Regions from separate parts of the Mesorhizobium sp. B2-3-13 genome, predicted to be linked through region 2. Evidence: riboswitches for the same ligand, from Rfam matches in the RefSeq annotation. Region 2 holds a riboswitch; each other region holds the start of a gene.
The links. Region 2 has a riboswitch for cobalamin ahead of FJ941_RS01585 (CbtB domain-containing protein). Riboswitches for the same ligand answer to the same signal wherever they lie in the genome.

Region 1: it holds a riboswitch for cobalamin, as region 2 does, so the genes downstream of both, bluB (5,6-dimethylbenzimidazole synthase) here and FJ941_RS01585 (CbtB domain-containing protein) in region 2, are expected to answer to the same signal.
Region 3: it holds a riboswitch for cobalamin, as region 2 does, so the genes downstream of both, FJ941_RS15450 (aromatic ring-hydroxylating dioxygenase subunit alpha) here and FJ941_RS01585 (CbtB domain-containing protein) in region 2, are expected to answer to the same signal.

What each region holds. Positions count from the first base shown of each region.
Region 1 covers NZ_VFVQ01000015.1:47,720-55,426, reverse strand. Annotated here, with positions in the region: gene FJ941_RS18680 (TetR/AcrR family transcriptional regulator) at 1-394, shown strand, start outside; gene FJ941_RS18675 (hypothetical protein) at 482-1,465, shown strand; partial or broken gene bluB (5,6-dimethylbenzimidazole synthase) at 1,630-2,139, opposite strand; cobalamin riboswitch at 2,311-2,493, opposite strand; gene FJ941_RS18665 (histone deacetylase family protein) at 2,673-3,599, shown strand; gene FJ941_RS18660 (exodeoxyribonuclease VII small subunit) at 3,603-3,854, shown strand; gene FJ941_RS18655 (DUF2277 domain-containing protein) at 3,947-4,213, shown strand; gene FJ941_RS18650 (pirin family protein) at 4,254-5,174, shown strand; gene dxs (1-deoxy-D-xylulose-5-phosphate synthase) at 5,250-7,187, shown strand; gene FJ941_RS29025 (hypothetical protein) at 7,336-7,629, shown strand; gene FJ941_RS18635 (GFA family protein) at 7,626-7,707, opposite strand, start outside.
Region 2 covers NZ_VFVQ01000001.1:336,843-344,549, forward strand. Annotated here, with positions in the region: gene FJ941_RS01575 (MFS transporter) at 1-1,006, shown strand, start outside; gene FJ941_RS01580 (aromatic ring-hydroxylating dioxygenase subunit alpha) at 1,011-2,180, opposite strand; cobalamin riboswitch at 2,323-2,521, shown strand; gene FJ941_RS01585 (CbtB domain-containing protein) at 2,557-2,736, shown strand; gene FJ941_RS01590 (CbtA family protein) at 2,752-3,555, shown strand; gene cobU (bifunctional adenosylcobinamide kinase/adenosylcobinamide-phosphate guanylyltransferase) at 3,548-4,063, shown strand; gene cobO (cob(I)yrinic acid a,c-diamide adenosyltransferase) at 4,065-4,679, shown strand; gene cbiB (adenosylcobinamide-phosphate synthase CbiB) at 4,676-5,650, opposite strand; gene cobD (threonine-phosphate decarboxylase CobD) at 5,649-6,695, shown strand; gene FJ941_RS01615 (tyrosine phosphatase family protein) at 6,692-7,201, shown strand; gene FJ941_RS01620 (creatininase family protein) at 7,206-7,707, opposite strand, start outside.
Region 3 covers NZ_VFVQ01000011.1:151,504-159,210, reverse strand. Annotated here, with positions in the region: gene FJ941_RS15465 (hypothetical protein) at 1-861, opposite strand, end outside; gene FJ941_RS15460 (hypothetical protein) at 1,096-1,758, opposite strand; gene FJ941_RS15455 (hybrid-cluster NAD(P)-dependent oxidoreductase) at 1,700-2,800, opposite strand; gene FJ941_RS15450 (aromatic ring-hydroxylating dioxygenase subunit alpha) at 2,865-4,112, opposite strand; cobalamin riboswitch at 4,227-4,429, opposite strand; gene FJ941_RS15445 (DUF680 domain-containing protein) at 4,924-5,130, shown strand; gene FJ941_RS15440 (DUF680 domain-containing protein) at 5,202-5,405, shown strand; gene FJ941_RS15435 (DUF680 domain-containing protein) at 5,472-5,711, shown strand; gene ugpC (sn-glycerol-3-phosphate ABC transporter ATP-binding protein UgpC) at 5,790-6,902, opposite strand; gene FJ941_RS15425 (alpha-glucosidase) at 6,932-7,707, opposite strand, start outside.

The sequences.
Region 1 (7,707 bases), on a different contig from region 2:
GCGGGTGAATGAGGTCGCGTCGAGGGCGCCGACCCGCTGGCAGCATTTCGTCGACGAATGCACGACCTACATCGAAATGGCGCTGGAGCCGGAAATCCAGCGCATCATGTTCCGGGACGGTCCGGCCGTGCTGGGCGATCCGGCACAGTGGTCGAATGCCAATGCCTGCGTCGGTTCAATGACCGATCATCTGACCGCGCTGCAAGAGGAGGGGGTGGTCGTGCCGGGCCTCGATCCCGAGACCGCGGCGCGGCTGATCAACGGGGCGAGCAGCCAGGCCGCACAGCGGATCGCCAACTCGAACGATCCCGAAGCGACGTCGAGGAAGGTGGTGGCAGCGTTCAAGCAATTGCTCGAAGGCCTGCTCGAAAAGCCGGAAGCGCGGCCAAACTGAGCCACCGTGGCGCTCCCGCCACCGCCTGCAATTGACAATAGACGGTTTGGGCGCATCCTCCACAGCCACCTCTGGGGGATTCGGGGCATGTGGGATTTCGATATCGGCAGGTCGGTGTCCATCATGATGCGGACCTGGCCTTTCATCGTCTTTCGCATGATCGTCTATTTCGGCATCACGCTGGCCTATATCATGGCCACCGGCACGGGCGCCTCCGTCGGCTATGGCGTCGGCCATATCTCCACCGATCCCGATGGGCCGCTGTCCTTTGCCATGTGGGGCGGGATTGTTGGCTTCGGCCTCGTCTCGATCGCCGTCTACTGGATCCGCGAATACATCCTCTACGTCGTCAAGGCAGGCCATATCGCTGTCATGGTGCATCTGATCGACGGCCATGACGTACCCGACGGCCAGAACCAGATCGCCTACGCGAAAGAGGTTGTGACCGAGCGTTTTGCCGAAGCGAACATCCTTTTCGTCGTCGACCAGCTGGTCAAGGGCGCCATCCGCGCCATCACCGGCCTGTTGGGCGGCATTGCGGCTTTCCTGCCCATTCCGGGCCTGAGCGGCCTGGTCTCGTTCCTCAACACGGTGATCCGCCTGTCGCTGACCTATGTCGACGAGATCATTCTCGGCTACAACATCCGCATCAATTCGTCCTCACCCTTCGAGACCGCACGGCAAGGCGTCGTGCTCTACGCCCAGAACGGCAAGATCATGGTCAAGAACGCAGTCTGGCTGGCGTTGATCATGTGGGGGGTCTCCTTCGTCATCTTCCTGCTGATGCTGGCTCCGGCGGCCGCCATTCTTTACGTCATGCCCGGACAGCTCGCCGGCTGGGCCTTCGTTCTGGCCATTGTCTTTGCCTGGGCCTTCAAGGCGGCGTTCATCGAACCTTTCGCCATCGCGTGCCTGATGCAGGTCTATTTCAAGACCATCGAGGGCCAGGTGCCCGATGCCGCCTGGGACGCACGGCTGGCCGATGCCTCGTCGAAGTTCCGGGAACTCAAGCGCAAGGCACTCTCCACCTTCGACGGTTCGCGCTGGGGCACGGCCGGCGCGACGCGCTGATCGGCGGGGTTTGCCGGCGCAGCGGCGACGGTGTTGAGGCGGGCCACCGTAGATTTGAGCGAGGCTTCACCCTGGCCGCAAAAAGTCTCGCTCATGATCAGTTCGGGCAGCGGCAGCCGTCGGCCCCAGCCGTGCGTTTCGAGGTCCGGTTTCGGCGCAAACTCCGAGACACGGCCGACGCAGAGATAGGCGATCGGCGTCACGTGGTCGGGGATAGACAGCAGACTTTTCAGCGCTTGCGCCTCGATGATGCTGACCCAGCCGACGCCAACGCCCTCGGCGCGTGCCGCCAGCCAGAAATTCTGTACCGCGCAGACCGTACTGTAGAGATCCATTTCCGGATTGTGCCAACGTCCCAGCGGCGAGCCTTTCGAGCGCTCGTGGTCGCAGGTGATACAGATGTTGAGCGCGCTTTCGCAAATGCCTTCGAGCTTGAGCTTGCGGTAGAGCGCCCGCCGGTCCGCCTCGATTGCCGGCAGTTCCTGTTCGCGCGCGGCAAGGAACAGGTCGCGCACCTTCGACCGTCGCGCGACATCGCGAATGACGATGAAATTCCAAGGCTGCATGAAGCCGACCGATGGCGCGTGATGGGCGGCAAGCAGCAGCCGCGCCAGCACCTCGTCGTCGATCGCTTCCGATGTAAAATGGCTGCGGACGTCGCGTCGCGTGAACATGGCGCGGTAAACCGCGTCGCGCGCGATCTGATCAAATCCATTGGCCGTTGGAGCGGTCATAGCTTCCGGCATCGCTTGTCCCCTTGCGATTGCAGCAGTTCAAATTCCCAGAGCGTACTTTGTGCGTCCAGGAGGGCGCACGTCGTTCTGATGCCATCCGCCTGACCATGCGGATGACGATGCCTGCCAGGCCGGTCTTCTGGCTCGGGATCAACCCGCGTCCGGTGCCTTCCCGTCATCGACAGTGGCACTTACCGGCGCGGTCCCCCTCACAGCGTTGGGCACGCCACGGTATCAAACCGTGTTCCCGATTCTCCCGCCAGAGCATTTGCAGCCAAGTGGAATCACTTGGCGTCGCAGAATGCGGCTAAAACAAACAGACCGGCGGGCACCAGGCAGTGGCGGCGACCTTACGCCGAAGCGCCGGCGACGCCAATGCCCGCAGCGACATGAATGGACGCAGCCGTGATTTTCCCCAGCGATCAAGCCGCAACGCATGGCCATCACGGCGCCGGGGCACTAGATAGGGGGACATGGCCACTCGTCTCTACACGCACCCGATCTTCCTCGAACACATCACCCCGCCAGGTCACCCCGAGCGGCCCGACCGCTTGCGCGCCATCGAGCGCGTGCTCGACGACGAAGCTTTTGCCGCGCTTGACCGCGCCGAGGCACCGCAAGGCGACGAGGCGACCATCCTCTATGCGCATCCCGCCGATTTCGTCGCGCGCGTGCGCGCCGCCATTCCCGCTGAAGGCCTCGCCCGCATCGACGCCGACACCACCGCCAGCCCGAAGAGCTGGCAGGCGGTGATCACCGCGATCGGCGCCGCCAATGCCGCCGTCGACGACGTCTTTGCGGGCCGCGCCGACAATGTCTTCGTCGCCGCCCGGCCGCCTGGCCATCATGCTGAAAAGAACACGGCCATGGGCTTCTGCTTCTTCAACACTGCGGCTATCGCTGCCCGCTATGCGCAGAAGAAGCATGGCGCGGAGCGTGTCGCCGTCGTCGATTGGGACGTGCACCACGGCAACGGCACGCAGGATATTTTCTGGGACGATCCCTCGGTGCTCTATTGCTCGACGCACCAGATGCCGCTCTATCCCGGCACCGGCGCGAAGAACGAGACCGGCGCCGGCAACATCGTCAACGCGCCGCTGGCGCCGCAGACCGGCAGCGAGGTGTTTCGCGATGCTTTCCTGTCGCGCGTGCTGCCGGCACTCGATAATTTCGCCCCCGACCTGATCATCATTTCGGCCGGCTTCGACGCGCACCATCGCGACCCGCTGGCGGAGATCAATCTTACCGAGGACGATTTCGACTGGGCGACCGGCCAACTGATGCAGCGCGCCGCACGCCATAGCGGCAACCGGCTCGTCAGCGTGCTCGAGGGCGGCTACGATCTGCAGGGATTGGCATTTTCGGTCGGCGCCCATGTCGGGCGACTGATGAAAGGATGAATGATGACTGGTGAGATCAACGAAGACGTCAAGGCGATGAGCTTCGAGCAGGCACTCGACGCGCTGGAGAAGATCGTCGATGATCTGGAGCGTGGCGACGTGCCGCTCGACCAGTCGATCCGGATCTACGAACGCGGCGAGGCGCTGAAGGTGCATTGCGACCGGTTACTGAAGGCCGCCGAGGACAAGGTCGAGAAGATCAGGCTGTCGCGCGACGGCAAGCCGGTTGGAACCGAGCCGCTCGACGCGGACTGAGGTCCGGAGCAGGCTTACCGATTTTTGAACACGATCATGATTGAGGATACAACTCGTCCCGATTGAAACGGACAAGAGGAGATACGGAAGCGATGTGCAGAAACATCAAGACCCTGTTCAATTTTGATCCGCCGGCAACCAATGACGAAGTCCGCGGCGCGGCACTCCAGTTTGTCCGCAAGCTCAGTGGAACGACGCGACCGTCGAAACAGAACCAGCATGCGTTCGATCATGCGGTCGAAGCCATCGCGGCATCCGCACGCGAATTGCTTGATTCCCTCGAAACCCACCAGCAGCCGCGCAATCGCGAAGAGGTGGCAGCCAAACTGAGAGCAAAGGCGGCGATCCGGTTCGCCTGACATGTCCAAAGCGGCCACCGAGCGCTGACCAGGAGAGTTCATGAGCTTCTTCCCGGGGAAAGACCCTGAGGCCGGCGATGCCTTCGCCAGCGACCAGATCGAACTGATGGTCATCCCCAACGCCAAGGATATTGGCGGCTTCGAGGTGCGCCGCGCCTTGCCGACCGCCAAGAGAAGGCTGGTAGGGCCGTTCATTTTCTTCGATCGCATGGGCCCCGCGATCATGCGCACCGGCCAGGCGCTCGATGTCCGTCCCCACCCGCATATCGGCCTGTCGACCGTGACCTATCTGTTCGATGGCAAGATCAGGCATCGCGATTCGCTCGGCACCGAAATGGTGATCGAGCCCGGCGACGTGAACCTGATGACTGCGGGCCGCGGCATCGTCCACTCCGAGCGCACGCCGCAGGAATTGCGCGGCGCGCCGATGTCGATCTCCGGCCTGCAGACCTGGCTGGCTCTGCCGGACGGCAAGGAAGAGGTTGCACCGGTGTTCGAGAACACAGCGGCGCTGCGGCTTCCAGAGATCGATGCCGAAGGCGTCAGCGGCCGCGTCGTCATCGGTGACTTCCAAGGATTGCGGTCCCCGGTGCGGGCAGATTCCGACACGCTCTACGCCGATTTGCGGCTGGGGCCCGGTGCCAGCGTCAAAATCCCGGCCGATGCGGAAGAGCGCGCCATCTACACGCTGGAGGGCGAAGTCTCGATTTCGGGCGACGTCTTTCCGGCCGAACGGCTGCTGGTGTTCCGGCCCGGCGACGAGATCGTCATATCGTCGCAAACCGGTGCGCATTTCATGCTGTTCGGCGGCGCCTCGCTCGGTTCGAAGCGCTACATCTGGTGGAATTTCGTCTCTTCGTCGAAGGAGCGCATCGAGCAGGCCAAGCAGGAATGGAAGACCGGCCGCTTCGATATCGTTCCTGGCGATGAGAAAGAGTTCATTCCGCTGCCGGAAGGCTGAGCGGAGCGGTGAGGGGCTGACCGTCCGCGTCACCGACACGCATTTACTTTCGCCGGCCGGCGGCCTATCCCGCCGATGAAAAGAGAGTCTGGGCCCAACGTGAACGCAACGCCGCATACGCCGCTTCTCGACAAGGTTCGCGTCCCGGCCGAGCTGCGCACGCTGGCCGAGAGCGAATTGCCGCAACTGGCGTCCGAGCTGCGCGCCGAACTGGTCGATGCTGTCTCCCACACCGGCGGCCACCTTGGTGCCGGCCTTGGCGTGGTCGAACTGACGGTGGCGCTGCACTATGTCTTCAACACACCCGATGACCGGCTGATCTGGGATGTCGGCCATCAGGCCTATCCGCACAAGATCCTGACCGGACGCCGGGACCGCATCCGCACCTTGCGCCAGGAAGGCGGCCTGTCGGGCTTCACCCGCCGAGCCGAGAGCGAGTATGACCCGTTCGGCGCCGCCCACTCCTCGACGTCCATATCGGCTGGTCTCGGCATGGCCGCCGCCCGCGACCTTTCAGGCGGCCGCAACAATGTCATTTCAGTCATCGGCGATGGCGCAATGTCGGCCGGCATGGCCTATGAGGCGATGAACAATGCCGGCGCGCTCGATGCCCGCCTCATCGTCATCCTCAACGACAACGACATGTCGATTGCGCCGCCGACCGGCGCCATGAGCGCCTATCTGGCGCGCCTGGCTTCCGGCAAGGCCTATATCGGCTTGCGCGACTTTGGCAAGAAACTGACCTCCTATCTCGGCAAGCGGGCCGATCGAGCCATCACCCGCGCGGTCGAGCATGCGCGCGGCTATGTCACCGGCGGCACTTTGTTCGAGGAACTCGGCTTCTATCACATCGGCCCGATCGACGGTCACAATCTGGAGCATCTGATCCCGGTCCTGAAAAATGTCCGCGACAACGGCAAGGGTCCGGTGCTGATCCATGTCGTCACCCAGAAGGGCAAGGGTTATGCGCCGGCGGAAGCGGCCGCCGACAAATACCATGGCGTCAATAAATTCGACGTCATCACCGGCGCGCAGGCCAAGGCGCCGGCCAACGCGCCGGCCTACACCAAGGTGTTCGCCGAAAGCCTGATCCAGGAGGGCCGCGAGGACGATCGCATCGTCGCCGTCACCGCCGCCATGCCGAGCGGCACCGGCCTCGATCTGTTCGGCGAGGTGTTCCCGTCGAGGACCTTCGATGTCGGCATCGCCGAGCAGCATGCGGTGACCTTCGCCGCCGGCCTGGCGACGGAAGGCTATAAGCCGTTCGCGGCGATCTATTCGACGTTCCTGCAGCGCGCCTACGATCAGGTCGTCCATGACGTCGCGATCCAGAAACTACCGGTGCGTTTCCCCATCGATCGCGCCGGCTTTGTCGGCGCCGATGGCGCCACCCATTGCGGCGCGTTCGACACCACCTTCCTGGCAAGCCTGCCCGGCTTTGTCGTGATGGCTGCCGCCGACGAAGCGGAGTTGCGCCACATGGTGCGCACCGCCGCCAGCTATGACGATGGGCCGATCGCCTTCCGCTATCCGCGCGGCAACGGGGTCGGCGTCGACATGCCCGAGCGCGGCTCGGTTCTCGAGATCGGCAAAGGCCGCATCGTCCGGGAAGGCAGCAAGGTTGCCCTGCTGTCCTTCGGCACGCGCTTGCAGGATTGCCTCATCGCCGCCGAGGAACTCGGTGCGGCCGGGCTTTCCACCACCGTTGCCGACGCCCGCTTCGCCAAGCCGCTCGACCAGGATTTGATCCGCCGGCTAGCCCGCTCGCATGAGGTGCTGGTGACGGTGGAGGAGGGCGCTATTGGAGGCTTCGCCAGCCATGTACTGCAGTTCCTTGCCCATGAAGGACTGCTGGAAAATGGCCTGAAGGTACGCCCGCTGGTACTGCCGGACGCCTTCACCGACCACGCCAAGCCGGAGAAGATGTATGCCGACGCCGGCCTCGACGCCGCCGGGATCGTGCGCACTGTTTTCACGGCCCTCGGCCATACGGTCCGCGCCCAGCGCGCCTGAATCAAAACCTGAACAGCTTGGATCAGTTTGCCGGCTTTATTTTGTAACGCGTTGTTAACGCTTCCGTTTGGCGTTTCGCTTACTGTGTCCCTTGGCCGTTTTTCAACGGCACCCTGCTAGACCGGCGTCAGGCAGGGAGACAACAACAATGAAGACGGTTCTGTGCGGCGCGGCCTTCTTGGCCGTGATGGTCTTGCCGGCCGCGGCCGAAGCACCCTATGACCGCAATCTTGAAAAGGCGGCGCTAGGCATTGTTGCCGGCAAGATTGGCGATATTCGCGGCGGCTTTTCCTACAAGCAGGTGCCGCAGCTTGTGGCGCTGCCGGACCCCGCACCTCCGTCCGCTGTTGTGACCGAACATCCACGTGAACAGGCGCCGGGGAACCGGGACGATGGTCTGTCTCCCGCTGTCGAGCGCCAGGTTTTACGGACCATCTTTTAAAACCACATGTCGCGCACACAGCGGCCATCGCGGGGCAGATCGTCGTAAGTGTCGAGGCCATCGAAATGGTCGATCGGC
Region 2 (7,707 bases):
CCTCTCGGTGACCTTGTTCATGCCGATGCTGATCCGCCGCTTCGCGCGGCGCTGGGTCTACACGGCAGGCGCCTGCCTGCTCGCCATCGGCTCGCTGTTCTTCGTCACCCACACGCTCGCTGGACAACTCGCCGGCATGCTGTGCCGCGTCATGGGCGCCAGTGCGCTGTCGATCACACTCAACCTCTACATCATGGACCACATCCGCAAGACCGACTTCATGCAGGCCGAATCGCTGCGCATGGCGTGGTCGATGGTTGCCTGGACGGGCGGGCCGACGCTTGGCATTTTCCTTTATGCGCATTTCGGCATCTATGCCGCGCATGGCGCGGTGGCGGTTTTCGCCATGGCTTTGCTGGCGCTGTTCTGGACCTACCGGCTGGGCGATAACCCGTCGATCCGCCCGGGCAAGACGCGGCCGGCAAATCCGCTCGCCAACATCGGCCGCTTCGTGGCGCAGCCAAGGCTCAGGCTCGCCTGGCTGATCGCCTTCGGCCGGTCGTGCTTCTGGACGACGTTCTTCGTCTATGGACCGCTGTTCATGGTGATCACCGGCGAGGGTGAACTGGCGGGCGGCCTGCTGGTCTCGGCCGGCAATGCGCTGCTGTTCATGGCGATCTTCTGGGGCAAGGCAGGAAAACGCTTTGGCGGCCGACGCACCATGACGTTTGCCTATTTCGCCATGTCGGCGTCGCTGCTGGCGGCGGGCACGGTCGGAGCGGCAGAGCCGTTGCTGACCGGCGCCTTCCTGTTGTGCGGCGCCTTCTTCACCATCGCGCTCGACGCGCTGGGCTCGACCGCCTTCATGCGCTCGGTGCGCTCCTATGAACGCGCGCAGATGGCGGCGGTCTACCGCACCTATCTCGACTTTTCCGAATTGACGCCGCCGCTGGTCTATTCGGTGGTGCTGGCCTTCTTCGGATTGGGATCGGTGTTCGTCACGCTCGGCCTGCTGGCGGCGTTTTGTGGCCTCATGACCTGGCGCTACCTGCCTAAATCCCTCTAAAAAATCAGAGCGAAAGCTCAGCATGGCGCTCGCGCACCCGATTGTGGAAGCGGTGCAGCTCATATTCCTCGGGCATCAGCACGCCGGCTGTATGACGCATCGAGCGCAGGCCCTTCTGGTTGACCTCGCAGATCGCGGCATCCTCCTCCAGCACCTGTGTGCCGAAGGCGACGATGTTGTCGATATCGGTGGCGGCGAGCGCCTCGGGCGCGAACAGCCATTCGGCGGTCAATTCGGTCTGTTCGGGACCGAGCGGCACCAGCCGCACGGTCCTGACATAGTCGACATGGCCGACGATGAACATCGAGGGCAGGCTGGTAGCGTAGGTCTGGCCGGCGGTGCGTTCCGCCTGCGTCAAGCCGGGGAAAACCGGCCCATGCGTCTGCCCATCACGCGACCATGTTTCAGCCCCGGCGCGCAGGCCGCCGGAGAATTCCGGCGCATCATTGTCTGCATGGCGCGTCCATTCGGGATCGTCATGCCGGCTCATCAGGCCGCGGCCATAGATCGGCACCAGCCGCGACAGGTCCTTGTGGACGCCCGGGCAGTGCAGGCACTCGTTGAAGTTTTCCCAGAAAATCTTCCAGTTGCAGTTCATCACCTTGCGCAGCACATGGCCTGACACCAGCGTGTCCAGCGGCCAGTTGCCGAGGTCGCCGGAGGCCGGGTCGAAGGATGACTGCACTGAGCCGGCGGCATCTTCAGCAAGATTGACGAAGACGAAGCCCCGCCGCACCGAGAGTACAACGCGGTAAAGCGGGTGGTCGGCCTTGTCGAAGCCGTCAGGCAGCGATTTCGACGGTACACGCACCAGATCGCCACGCAGCGAATAGGACCAGGCATGGTACGGGCAGGTGATCAGCCGCGCCTTCAGGCGTCCTTCGCTTTCCTGGCAAAGCTGCGAACCGCGATGCCGGCACGTGTTGTGGAAGGCATGCAACTCGCTGGCGTCGTCGCGCAGCACAAGGATTTCCTGCGTACCGACGCGGAAGGTGCGGAATGCCAAAGGCTGGGCAAGGTCGGTCTCGCGGCAGACGAGCAGCCAATTTCTGTACCAGATGGCATCGAGATCACGCTGATAGTTCTCCTGGTCCCAATAGGCCGATGACGGCAGCGTCTGCTGGGTTCGGGTCAGGCCGTTGTAGGGCTCGCGCTCGCTGGCATTGGGCTGCATGGCTGGCTTCCTGTGAGGGTTGCGAGCCGACACCCGACTAGAAAATTTGTCAATCAGGACGGGATGGAGCGGCTTCGCCGATACGACGCTCCTGCGCTGGCGACTGTCGGAATTTGGTTTGCCGCGCGCGGCAAATTTCCCTATAGTCACCAACGTCGTCGGTTCCTTTTTGGAGCCAAGAGGGAATGCGGTGCGGACAGGAATTCCTGTCCAATGCCGTGGCTGCCCCCGCAACTGTGTGCGGTAGTCCTCTCCATATGCCACTGAGGGTTTTCCTCGGGAAGGTGGGGAAGGGCGCTTATCCGCGAGCCAGGAGACCTGCCGGCGACAGGAAACTGACTTCGATGCCCTCGGGTGGAGGGCGAAAGGACAAGACATGACTACCGCTTCCGTCTCCCTCGGCGCCTCCGTCTCCTCGCAGTCGCGCTTCATGCAGCTCGCGCTCGCGGCGCTGCTCGGCATGTTCGTCGTCGGCTTTGTCGGTTTCTCGCATATCGATGCGGTCCACAATGCCGCCCACGACTATCGCCACTCGATGGCGTTTCCCTGCCACTAACGAGGATCTGACATCATGAATCTGTTTCGCAACGTCGTGTTCATCGCGGCGATCGCGGGGCTTGTGGCGGGTGTCGTTCTCGCCTGTATGCAGGCCTATGCGACAGTGCCGCTGATCCTCAAGGCGGAAGTCTACGAACAGGCCGGCGGCGGCCATCACCATGACCACGCGGCTGCACCGGCGGCGAGCAACGATGCGGTGAGCACGGTCGCGCCCGCTGGGAATGCGATGAGTTCTGCCGCGCCAGCACCCGCCGAAGTCACGGCACCGGCGGAGGAAGATGAAGGCTGGGCGCCGGCCGACGGTGTCGAGCGTTTTGCCTTCAGCGTGGTTGCCAATATCGTCACCGGCATCGGCTTCGCGCTGGTCCTGGTCGCGATTTCCGAGTTTGCCGGCGGCGTCGGCAATTGGCGCCAGGGCGTATTCTGGGGGCTGGCCGGCTTTGCCGTGTTCACGCTGGCACCAGGCCTCGGCCTGCAGCCGGAACTGCCGGCGATGCCGGCGGCCGATCTGCTTGCGCGCCAGATCTGGTGGACGGCAACGGCCGCGGCGACCGCTATCGGCCTTGGCCTGATCGTGTTTCGCAGATCGCTGCCATTGACCATCTTCGCCGTCTTGCTGATCGTCGTCCCGCATATCGTCGGCGCGCCGCAGCCCGACAGTTTCGAGACGCCTATCCCGGAAGGCCTGCACCATCAGTTCGTGGTGGCGGTGACGGTGACCAATCTGGTGTTCTGGCTGGTGCTCGGCGCGGTCGTGGGCGTGGTGCGCAGGCGCTTCACCGGCACGGCGACCAGCTTGCGCGACAGCTTTGCCTGACCGCGGCAAGCTGACTTTCATCATCGGTGGCGCGCGCTCCGGAAAGAGCGCGCACGCCGAAACCCTGGTGACGGCATTCCCCCCGCCATGGGCGTATGTCGCCACGGCGCAAACCTATGACGATGAGATGCGCGAGCGCATCGCGGTGCACCGCTCGCGGCGCGGTGAGGGCTGGTCGACCATCGATGCGTCACTCGACCTTGCCGAAGCGCTGGAGGCCTTGCCGGATGATCGGCCGGTGCTTGTCGACTGCCTGACGCTATGGCTGACCAATCACATGCTGGCCGATTACGACGTCGAGGCGGAGTGCCGACGGCTGGCCGACGTGCTGTCGCGGCCGCGCGGACCGTGGTTCGTGGTGTCGAACGAGGTCGGGCAAGGCATCGTTCCCGACAATGCACTGGCGCGGCGTTTTCGCGACGACGCCGGCCGGCTCAACCAGCGGGTCGCCGCGGTTGCCGACACGGTGCTGCTGATGGTGGCGGGGCTACCGCTCAAGGTGAAGTGAAATGACCGATATCGACGACAAGGATGAAGAGCGCCATCGCGCCAAAATGGCCAAGCGCAAGGCGGTGCAGGACGCCGAGGTTGCGAGCAAGACGGTCGAGAAGGGGTTGCTGATCGTCAACACCGGTCCCGGCAAGGGCAAGACCACGGCCGCCTTCGGGCTGGCGCTGCGGATGCTCGGCCACGGCAAGCGCGTCGGCGTCGTGCAATTCATCAAGGGCAAATGGCACACCGGCGAGAAGGATGCGTTTGCCGCCTTCGGCGACCGCGTGGTCTGGCATGCTATGGGCGAGGGTTTCACCTGGGAGACGCAGGACCTGAAGCGCGATATCGCCGCCGCCGAAGCCGCCTGGGCCAAGGCGCTGGAATTGATCGACGATCCCTCGATCAGCCTTGTCGTGCTCGACGAGCTCAACATTGCGTTGCGCTACGACTATCTCGATCTCGACAAGGTGGTTGCGGCGCTGAAGGGCCGGCGCGAGGGTCTGCATGTCGTCATCACCGGCCGCAACGCCAAGCCAGCGCTGGTCGAGGCTGCCGATCTGGTCACCGAGATGGGCGTCACCAAGCATCATTTCTCGGCGGGCGTGAAAGCTCAGCAGGGCATCGAGTTTTAAAAAACCAGAACAGCGATCACCGCGACCAGGCCGAACAAGCCAATCAGCAGGAAATCAGCGACACGGTAGAGTTGCAGCGCGCGCCTTATATCGCCGCTGTCGACATCGCTGCGGCCGCCTTCGCCCATGAAGATGTCGTCGACCATGACACCGCCATAGCTGCGTGGTCCGGCAAGCGCGAGCCCAAGCGCGCCGGCCATGGCCGCTTCGGGCCAGCCGGCATTGGGCGAGCGGTGTTTTTTCGCGTCGCGCCGTACCGCTTGCCAGCCGCAGTGGGGGTCGGCGCCCTCGACCAAGAAGGAAGCGAGCACGATCAGCAGCGCCGTCAGCCGCGATGCCGGCAGGTTGATCCAATCGTCGAAGCGCGCCGCCGCCCAGCCGAACGCCTCGTGGCGCGGGGTGTGGTGGCCGATCATCGAATCGGCGGTGTTGGCCGCCTTGTAGGCGGCGCCGCCGGCCAGCCCGCCAACGCCGGTCCAGAAGGCGGGGGCGACGATGCCATCGGAAAAATTCTCCGCCAGGCTTTCGATCGCCGCACGGCAGACGCCTGCCCGGTCCAGCGTTTCGGGATCGCGGCCGACGATCCGCGAGACGGCGGCGCGGCCCATGTCGAGGCCTCCACTGTCGAGCGCGTCGGCGACGGCTTCGACATGTTCATGCAGGCTCTTCTGCGACAGAAGCGATGTTGCCAGAAGGACGGCAATGATCCATCCCAAGGGGACGAACCAGAGCAGAACGAGCTGCACGCAAAGACCTGTCAGCGCCGGCACCAGCACGATGACCAAAAGCGCCTGGACACCACGTTGACGACGCAGTGCGTCGGGATCAGTGGCGCGGTTGAGCCTCAAGTCGAGAAAGGATATCAGCCTGCCGAACCACGTCACCGGATGGCCGATGGCGCGAAACAGCCAGTCGGGATAACCAAGGGCGAATTCGACAACCAATGACAGGAAAGCGATCAGGACAGACATGAAGCTTCTTGAAGGAGCGGTGGACCATGGTGGAAGTCTTGGCCGGGCAAGGGCGCTTTTCCCCAATGCCGTGCTGCCTTTCGTCGACCTCTCGACCGGTATCAATCCGCACTCCTACCCGCTTTTCGACCTGCCCGCCACCTCTCTGTGGCGGTTGCCGGAGGCCGCGCGTGGGCGCGAACTGATAGAGATCGCGGCCAACACCTATGGCGCGCCTTCCGCGGGAAACGTGGTGGCGGCGCCCGGGACCCAAATCCTGCTGCCGCGCGTGGCCTCGCTGGTGAGGCCCGGTAAGGCGAAGGTGCTGGGGCCGACCTATGCCGAACACGCCCGGGCGGCGGCGATTGCCGGGCATGAGGTGGTCGAGGTCAGCGATTTCGCGGCGCTGGCGGACGCTGACCTCGCCATCATCGTCAATCCGAACAATCCGGATGGGCGCATCATCGAGCGCGACCGGCTGCTGATGCTGGCTGACGGACTTCGCGCCAAGGGCGGGCTGCTGGTCGTCGACGAGGCGTTCATGGATGTCGGTCCACGCGAACACAGCCTCGCCGCCGACGTCGGCCAGGCCGGCATTGTCGTGCTGCGTTCCTTTGGCAAGTTCTTTGGTCTGGCCGGCCTGCGGCTTGGGTTCGCACTTGCCGATGCGCCGACGGCTGAACGGTTGCACATGCAGTTCGGGCCGTGGGCCGTCGCCGGACCGGCGCTGGAATACGGCATCCGCGCGCTCGCCGATCTCGGCTGGCAAGATGCGATGCGGGCGTCGCTGGCGGATGAGGTGGTGCGGGTTGATGCGCTGTTTGGCCGGTTCGGCGTTCGCGTCGCGGGCGGCACCATATTGTTCCGCTATCTCAGCCTGCCCGATGCCGGCGGCCTGTTTTCTGCGCTTGGCGAGAGTGGCATCCTGCTCCGGCATTTCTCTGACCGGCCGCATGCCCTGCGCGCCGGCCTGCCGGCAAACGAGGAGGAATGGCGCAGGCTTGAATCCGCCCTTGCCGAATGGGCGTCGCGGCGCGAGGATCGGTCGAAAGGTTCGAAACAATGATCCATGTCTGCTCGCTGGCGAAGATCGAGGAAACCGTTGCCAGGACCGGCGCCGACCGCATGCTGTCGCTGCTTGCCGCCGGAACGGACGTAATTCGACCAGCCTCAATCCCCCGGGAAAACCATCTGCATCTGGTCATGCACGACATCGCCGTGGCGCAGGAGGGGATGACCGTGCCGGGCGAGGAGCATGTGCGCAACCTGCTCGATTTCGCGCGCCGCTGGAACCGCGCAAAGCCGATGGTCGTGCATTGCTATGCCGGCATCAGCCGCTCGACCGCCTCGGCCTATATCATCGCCGCGGCTTTGGCGCCGAAACGCGACGAGGTGGAACTGGCGCAGACGCTGCGCGCGCTGTCGCCTTCGGCGACGCCCAATCCACGGCTGATCGCTGTGGCCGACACGCTGCTCGAGCGCAATGGCCGCATGATCGAGGCGATCGAAGCGATCGGGCGCGGCGCCGACGCCTTCGAAGGCACACCGTTCGCACTCAAGATCGATATTTAGGCGGCTATTTCAGCCACTCGGCGAGCTTGGCCTTGCGCACGTCCCGCACCAGGCTGATGAAGCCATTGGCCTGATATTCCGCGGTCAACCGGCCTTTCTCGGCTGTCGCGATGCTGGCGTCGCCGACCACGCCGTTTGCGTTGAGATCGCTAGCGATCCAGGCGAAGGCATGCGTGCCGGTCTGGCGCAGAAGCGCGAATTCCTTCTCCGCGTCGGCGACGTTGGAAACGAAACTGTCGGCCTTGCCCATGTCGACGAGGTCCGGCCGGAAATGCAGCATCAGCGAAGTCTCGACGTCGCCCCCATGGATGCCGTGGCGGTCCTCAAGTTCGGTGTACATGCCGGCCGGACGGCCAAAGCGCTGCCAACTGGTCTTCACCGCCAGCATCTTTTCGCGCACGCGCAGTTCGCGCGTGACGATACCCATGATCTCTTCATTGCCGCCATGGGAATTGACGACGATGAGCTTGCGCACGCCGGCGCGCGCTATCGACAGGCCAAGCTCG
Region 3 (7,707 bases), on a different contig from region 2:
TGTGGCCCCTGCCATGGCCGCGAACATAGGGATAGGCCATAGCATCAACATGTCCATGACCGGCATCCGCATCGGCAAATAGACTTGACGCAACAAGGGCAGAACCCCGGCGAAGAAAGGCTGCATGAAAACAGCGAGTGCGATCAGATAGCCAACGGTCAGAATACCACCGACCACGCTCTCGGTCGTAAAAAGCGGACGCAGCGAGCGTCGCTGTAGCGCAATCACAAGGGCCGGCAGCGCCAGAGCCAGCACGCTGTAGGGTGGTTTGATCATCACGAAGATACCGGCGCCGACACCGGCAACCATCCGCTCGGCGATGCTGCCGGCACGAAAATCCGCCGTTCGATCACGTGCCGAAAGCAATGCCAGCCACGGCAGCAAGGCGATCACGGCAATCTGCTCGCGCTGGCCGAAATCCGGCGGAAACAGGAACAGCACGACAAACACCGCCGCCGGAATGATCCAGACGCACCGCTTCAGAACCTCGTCGGTCCGTGCAAGAATGCGAGCCGAAAAGCAGACGGAAGCAGCCGCGAGTGCCGCCACGCCCACACTCACCCAAAATTCCGCCGACAGCCCGGTCAGGCGTTCCATGGCGAGAAAAGGCAGATAGAGCCAGGTTGAAAAAGGTGGATTACCCTCGGCGATATCGACGTAAAGGCGTTCGCCGTTGAGGACACGGTCGCCAACCGTCAGCAGCCAGGACACGTCTACATTGCTCGGCACCACGAAGAGCGAGACGACGACCGCATAAATGGTGATCAACAACGTTGCGACAGCCGGCCCGACGAGTCGAAATACAGCCTTGCTGGATTTGAAGCTTGCCAGCTTGCCCTGAGCAACGAGCGGCGCATTCATGCAAATGGGCTTTCATCACCGGCACAACCAGTATCGGTGAGTTTCTAGCAGACAGCAGTTAAGGGTGTTCTAACCTGGCGGTTGAACGCCACTTGACCGCCACAGATTGCACGGCGCGTCGCTATCGGCCTGGATGCTTGCGGGGATCAGGGCCGCGAACGTGGGAACCGGCCGCAGGCGCGCCGATGCGGCGCCGGACCGGCGGAACGCTGATCCTGACCGTGATGTCCAGCATCATCTCTCCCACCGTCGGCGGGCAAGGTATGGTCTGCAAGAAGACCAGGGGCGGCGGTCCCTCTGGCGGCTCGCGGCGGGTCGGTCCGCCGCGCCATGCTTTGCCGCGCCATGCCCTGGCGGGCGGCTCCTGCCGCAGCCGCCGCTCTTGCGTCTCAGCCGCAACTGCTTGGCAAAGCCGCGCGACAGCCAGGCCAGCCTGCCGAAATCGGTTCGCGGCTTGGCCTGCAGCACCGCCGACCAGCGCGAAAGGCCGGTGAGGTCGGCCATGTCAAGCACGCGCGCCAGCACCCTGTTCGGCACCGCCGCGCCAATATCGAGCGCGAGGTAGGAGAGCGCCGCCGCCGCGGCCACGGCAAGGCCACGCCTGGCGACAACGTCGAGGAACACGTCCCAGTCGACATCGCCGGCGCGAATGGCTACAGCGCAATTGACCAGCCAATCGCTGTGCGTGTGAGCGTCGAGCCCGGCATGCGCGATGGCGATCGCGATGCGGTCCGCAGGCGACGGCACCAGCACGCCGACGCCGCTGAATTGGGCCGCCGCTCGCCGCCAGATCGCCTGGTCGTCCTCGTCGCTTTGCTGCGAACCGTCATAGGGCGGATCAAGCCTCGATTTCCAGTGCCGACAGTGGCTTTGAACAGCAGGCCAGGATGAAGCCATCATCGATCTCGTGATCGAGGATGCCGCCATTGTGGCTCATCTCGACGCTGCCGGAGACTTTCTTCACCTTGCAAGTTCCGCACAGGCCGAATTCGCAGGCCGCCGGTATCCGCACGCCCGAAGCACGCGCCGTCTGCAGCACGGTCTGGCCGGCGACACAGTCGGCGTCGACGTCCGAAAGCGCGAAGCGGATCGGCGTTGCGGCTTCGACGGGGACAGCCACACCGTCCTGCGCCGGCGCCGCGAATGGCGCCGGGATTTCCTCAACGGTCGGCGCGGCAAAGCTCTCCTGATGGTACTTTGCCATGTCGAAGCCGGCGGCTTCGAGCATGCCGCGCACGGCGCGCATGAAGGGATCGGGGCCGCAGCAGAAGATTTCGCGTTCGCGGAAATCGGGCGCCAGCAGTGGCAGCCGGATAGCGTCGATGCGGCCCATATGGCCATACCAGCCCTCGCGGCTCGACCGTTCCTCGATCATGAAGCCGAGCGACAGGCCCGGCATGTGGCCGCCGAGCAGCTCCAGCTCCTTGCGGAAGATGATCTCTTCCGGGCGCCGCGCGCAGTTGACGAAGCCGACATCGGTCCATGGTGCGCAGTCGTTCAGCCAGCGCAGCATCGACATCATCGGCGTCACGCCGGAACCGGCCGAGATGAACAGATATTTCGCCGCCGGATGGCTGTGCAGTGAAAAGTCGCCGCCCGGTCCATAGGCCTTGACGTGCGAGCCGGGCGCCAGGTGATCGAACATCCAGCGTGTGCCGATGCTGCCCACCTGCGCCTTCACCGTCACCGCGATCGAGAATGGCCGCGACGGTGACGATGACAGCGTATAGGTGCGCATCAGCGGCCCGTCCGGTGTCGGCAATTCCAGCGTCACGAACTGGCCCGGCTTGTAGCGGAACCAGGTCTGGTTGTCGGAGCGGAAGGTGAAGGTCTTCACGTCGGGCGCCTCGTCGGTGACGCCGGTCACTTCCAGCACCTGCAGCCTGTCGTTCCAGGGCGCCATCTGGTCGAGATGGCGATAGAGGCCGAGGTCCGTCATCGCATTCATCCTCTTGTCCCTTTTGTTCTGCGCATGCCCAAAACCGCCGTCTTTAGCGATATGCCTAGGCAACGCTGCGCAGGGCCGGCCGGCCGCCTTCGGCAAGCCGTGGCCCGATGAAGGACGCGTACCACTCGACGAACTGGGTCACGCCGCCCTCATGGAGCTCCGAATAGGGGCCTGGCTCGTAGGCCGGCGACAGGATGCCGAAGGCGTTTTCCTCGACGATGCGGCGATCCTGGTCGTTGGTCTCGGTCCAGACATGGGTGAGTTCTGCGAGATCGTAATCGACGCCCTCGACCGCATCCTTATGCACCAGCCATTTGGTCGTCACCGCCGTTTCCGTGGCGCTGATCGGCAGCACCCGGAAGGTGACGGCGTGGTCGCCCAGGATGTGGTTCCAGGTCGTCGGATAGTGGTAAAGCAGCAACGAACCGATGCGGTTGGTTGAAACGCTGTCGGAAAGGTTCCTCTCGACCGCGCGCTTTCCCGTCATCGTATAGCTGACGGCATCGCGCAGCAGCGGTGCGCGGGTCGCGCGATACTGGCCGGCCGGATCGATGCGGAACTTGCTCGGCAGGCCGGCCGCTTCGCATTTCGCCCAGTGCGCCAGCATCTCCGGATCGCTGTCGGCGCCTTGCACGCCGGTTACCGTCGGTGCTTCCGGGAAGGTCTTGCAGAGTTCGGGATGATTGCCGGCGCAATGATAGCATTCGCGGTTGTTTTCCCAGACCAGCTTCCAGTTGCCCTTCTCGATGATGGTGCTCTCGAAGGCGACTTTTGCCTCACGCAGCCGGTGCGGCAAAAGGTAGGGCTCGATCATCGCCCGCATCGGCGCGAAGTCGGCTGGCTCCTTGGCCAGGCAGATGAAGACATAGCCGGCGACGCTTTCGCAGGCGACCGGCTTCAGCCCGAACTGGCTCTTGTCGAACCCATCGGCCATCTGGCGGGCGAACAGCAGCCGGCCGTCGAGCTCGTAGGTCCATTGATGATAGGGACAGACCAGCTTGGCGGCCGTGCCCTTGTCGGAATTGCAGACGCGGCTGCCGCGATGGCGGCAGGAATTGTGGAAGGCGTTGATCTTGCCCTGCTGATCGCGCACCAGCACGACCGGATAATCCCCGATCTGCACGGTGATGAAGCTGCCCGGCTTGGGCAATTCGCAATCATGGCCGATGAACAGCCAGTCGCGATACCAGATCAACGCCATGTCCAGCTTGAAGTAGTCCGGGTCGGTGTAAAAGGGCTGTTCCAGCGAAAAGCCTTGTCTGCGGCTGTTCAAGAGCCTCAGCATGTCGTTGCGCGCGTCCATGTCCTGTCCTCAGTTTCAAGGACTGAACTGGTGGTGATTGAGGAAGGACTGGGCGCAGATCGGCGAAAAGCCGGACAAACACCATCCGCCTCTTGACCGCCCACCGCGATCAGTCGAGTTCTAGCGATCTCGGGCTGGTTTCCGGGCTCTGGAGTTGTCCTTGCGGACCATCGCGACACCTTCCCAGGCTTTAGCCCAGTGGTCTCCCGTTGCGACTTGAACTCCACCACCGTTGCGGGGGCAGCGCCGGAATCTGACCGGCTTCCCAATTCTCCGCTCCGTCGTCACGCAGCGGCACCTGAGATGCCTGATCTAATCACGACAGGCTTTGCGACATCGGCACGAAAGCGACATCGCATCCATGCGGCGCGACACGCATGCTGGATCGTCATGACAGGCTTGTAGCCGTTGGAATCGCCTTCTGTCGCCAAGCCGCGCCGGCACCGTCTTCGACCCCTTTGCCGGCAGCAAATAGGTTAACAGTTTCAAAAAGTGACTATTAGAGCAGTCTAAAATCGAACCGAACGGTTCGTTTCTGTTGACGGTGCGTGCAAGACGCTGTGAACGCCGAGCCTCCGACACAGTTGGTGATCAGGATGCTGTTTTAAGGTAACTAGCTGATATCACAAGAGAAAATAAGAGATGCGGAAGGCGCTGGTACAATTTCAAGTAGTGGAGTCATGGTCCACGCTGAACAACTTCGTGATTGGAAACGGCAAGGGTGCTCTCCCACATCGGGGCTGTCCGAACGACGCGATTTAATCCCAAGACACGCCGCTAGATGGACGGAAAAATACTGGAGTGCCAAAAAATGAAAAAGATCATTCTCACTGCCGCCGCCCTTCTGGCTGTTTCCGGCAGCGCCTTCGCTGGTAGCGACAACTACGGTTCGAACGGCGCCAACCAGCCTGCTGCCGCGGTGGACAGCTCGTACACCGCTTCCACCTCCACCAAGACGTCGGAGCCGGGTGCTCAAACGCCTGCTCAGGGCAGCGATCGCAACCTCTTCGGCCGCTAACGGCCTGTCCCCACGGACGGCGGGCTTGCCCGCCGATCCGGTAGAATTCAAGAAATTCAGGAGTGTCTAAAATGAGCAAGATCCTTATTGCCGCCGCCGCCGTTCTGGCCATTTCCGGCAGCGCTTTTGCCAGCGACAACTATGGCTCCAACGGCGCCAACCAGCCTGCCGCCGCGGTGGACAACTCGTACACCGCGTCGGTCGATAAGTCGGCTCCTGCCAGCCAGGAGCCCGTCCAGCACGGCGCCGATCGCAACCTGTTCGGCAACAACTAACATCTCTTCAAGCAAGGACAGCGCGCTCAGCCCGCCCCTTGAATTCGAAAAAATCGGAGTACCAAAATGAAAAAGATTGTTCTTACCGCCGCCGCTCTTCTGATTGCCGCTGGCAGCGCCTATGCCGGCAACGACAACGTTGGCGGCACCGACATCAACAAGCTGGCGACCGTCAACGTCGACACCTCGCATACGGGCTCGATCCGCAAGAGCGAATCGCCCGTCTACAAGCTGCTCAATTCGTCGGGCGACGTACAGAAGTCCGCCCCTCAGGGCGCAGACCGCAACCTCTTCGGCAACAACTAACCCGCCGTGGTAATATACAAAGAGAGCGGCGGGCTTGCCCGCCGCTCTCTTTTTGCGTTGTCGAGACAGCTTGTGGTCTCAGGCGGCTTTTGCTTCCGCTTCCTGCAGGGCGAACGACCGTCCATCCGCATCGAAGATATGAAGATCTCCGGCATTGGCGGTCAGCCGCAGCGTCGAGCCGCGCTTGACCTCGACATTGCCCGGCAACTTGGTCACCAGCGGCAGGTCGGCACGGCCGATGTCGATATAGACCAGCTGAACCTCACCGAGCTGCTCGAGATAATCGACCGTCCCCTCGAACAGATAATCGCTACCACTGGCGATCGCGAGATCTTCCGGCCGCACGCCGAAGCTGACCGCCGCTCCCTTTGCCGAAGCAGGCGTCGCGATCGGTACCGTCGCCTTGCGGCCGCCGACATGACTGACGATGGTCGGATTGCCCGTCTTGTCGACCGTCGCCGGCAGGATATTCATGGCCGGTGAGCCGATGAACTGGGCGACGAAGAGGTTGCCGGGGTTCTTGTAGAGCTCCATCGGCGTGCCGACCTGCTCGATGTGGCCATCCTTCAGCACGACGATGCGGTCGGCCAGCGTCATCGCCTCGACCTGGTCGTGCGTGACATAGATCATAGTCGTGTTGGGCATCGATTCCTTGAGCTTGGCGATCTCGATGCGCGTGGCGACGCGCAGCGCCGCGTCAAGGTTCGACAGCGGTTCGTCGAACAGGAACACTTTCGGATTGCGCACGATGGCTCGGCCGATGGCGACACGCTGGCGCTGGCCGCCCGACATCGCCTTGGGCAGGCGATCGAGATATTTGGTCAACTGCAGGATCTCGGCCGCCTGTCGTACCCGCTTGTCAATCTCGGCCTTGCTTTCCCCACCGATCTTCATCGAGAAGGCCATGTTATCGTAGACGGTCATGTGCGGATAGAGCGCGTAGGACTGGAACACCATGGCGATGCCGCGCTTCGACGGCGGCACGTCGTTGACCACCTGACCGTCGATCCTGAGTTCACCCGAGGTGATTTCCTCAAGCCCGGCGATCGAGCGCAGCAAGGTGGACTTGCCGCAGCCCGACGGGCCGACGAAGACGATGAATTCGCCCGATTTGATGTCGAGGTCGATGCCGTGGAGAATGTTGAGATTGCCGTAGGACTTCTTCACTTGTCTCAAATTGACATCGGCCATTGATTTCCTCCAGTGATTCCTCGGATGTTTCAGCCTATGCGTCCGAACCAGGCGTCGTAACCGCCGAGTTCGACCGAACCGGTGCTCGCCTGCCCGGAAAACCCGTGTCCCACCAAAGGTTGCAGGGTTCGGTTGCCGAGGTCAACCTTCGTCGGCCTGGCGCCCAGATTGAAAACGCAGACGACCTCCTCATTGCCCGCCCGGCGGGTGAAGGCGACGGTGTCGCCCTCGCTTTCGATGAAGGTGATGTCGCCCTTTGCCAGCGCCGGATGGGCGCGGCGGAAGGCGAGAAAGCGCCGGTAATGCTCAAGCAGGGAGGTCTCATCGCCTTGCTGCACGTTGACCGCCTGTGACAGATGCTTGGCCGGCACCGGCAGCCAGGGTTTTGCCGGGGAGAAGCCGCCATTCCTGGCGCCGCCATCCCACACCATGGGCGTGCGGCAGCCGTCGCGGCCCTTGAATTCCGGCCAGAAGCGGATGCCGTAGGGGTCCTGCAGGTCCTCGAAGCGCAGGTCGGCCTCGCCGAGCCCGAGTTCTTCGCCCTGGTAGATGCAGACCGAGCCGCGCAGCGACATCAGCAATGCCGAGATGACCTTGAGATAGGCGGACGGGTCGGCTTCGTCGGCGGCCCAGCGCGAGGCCGGGCGCATCACGTCATGGTTGGAAAACGCCCAGCACGACCAGCCGTCGCTGGCGACCCTGCCAAAGGTTTCCAGCACCGAGCGCACTTTGGCGGCGCTGATCTTTTCCGGCGCCAGGAAGTCGAAGGAATAGCACATATGCACGCGCTTGCCGCCGGCGGTAT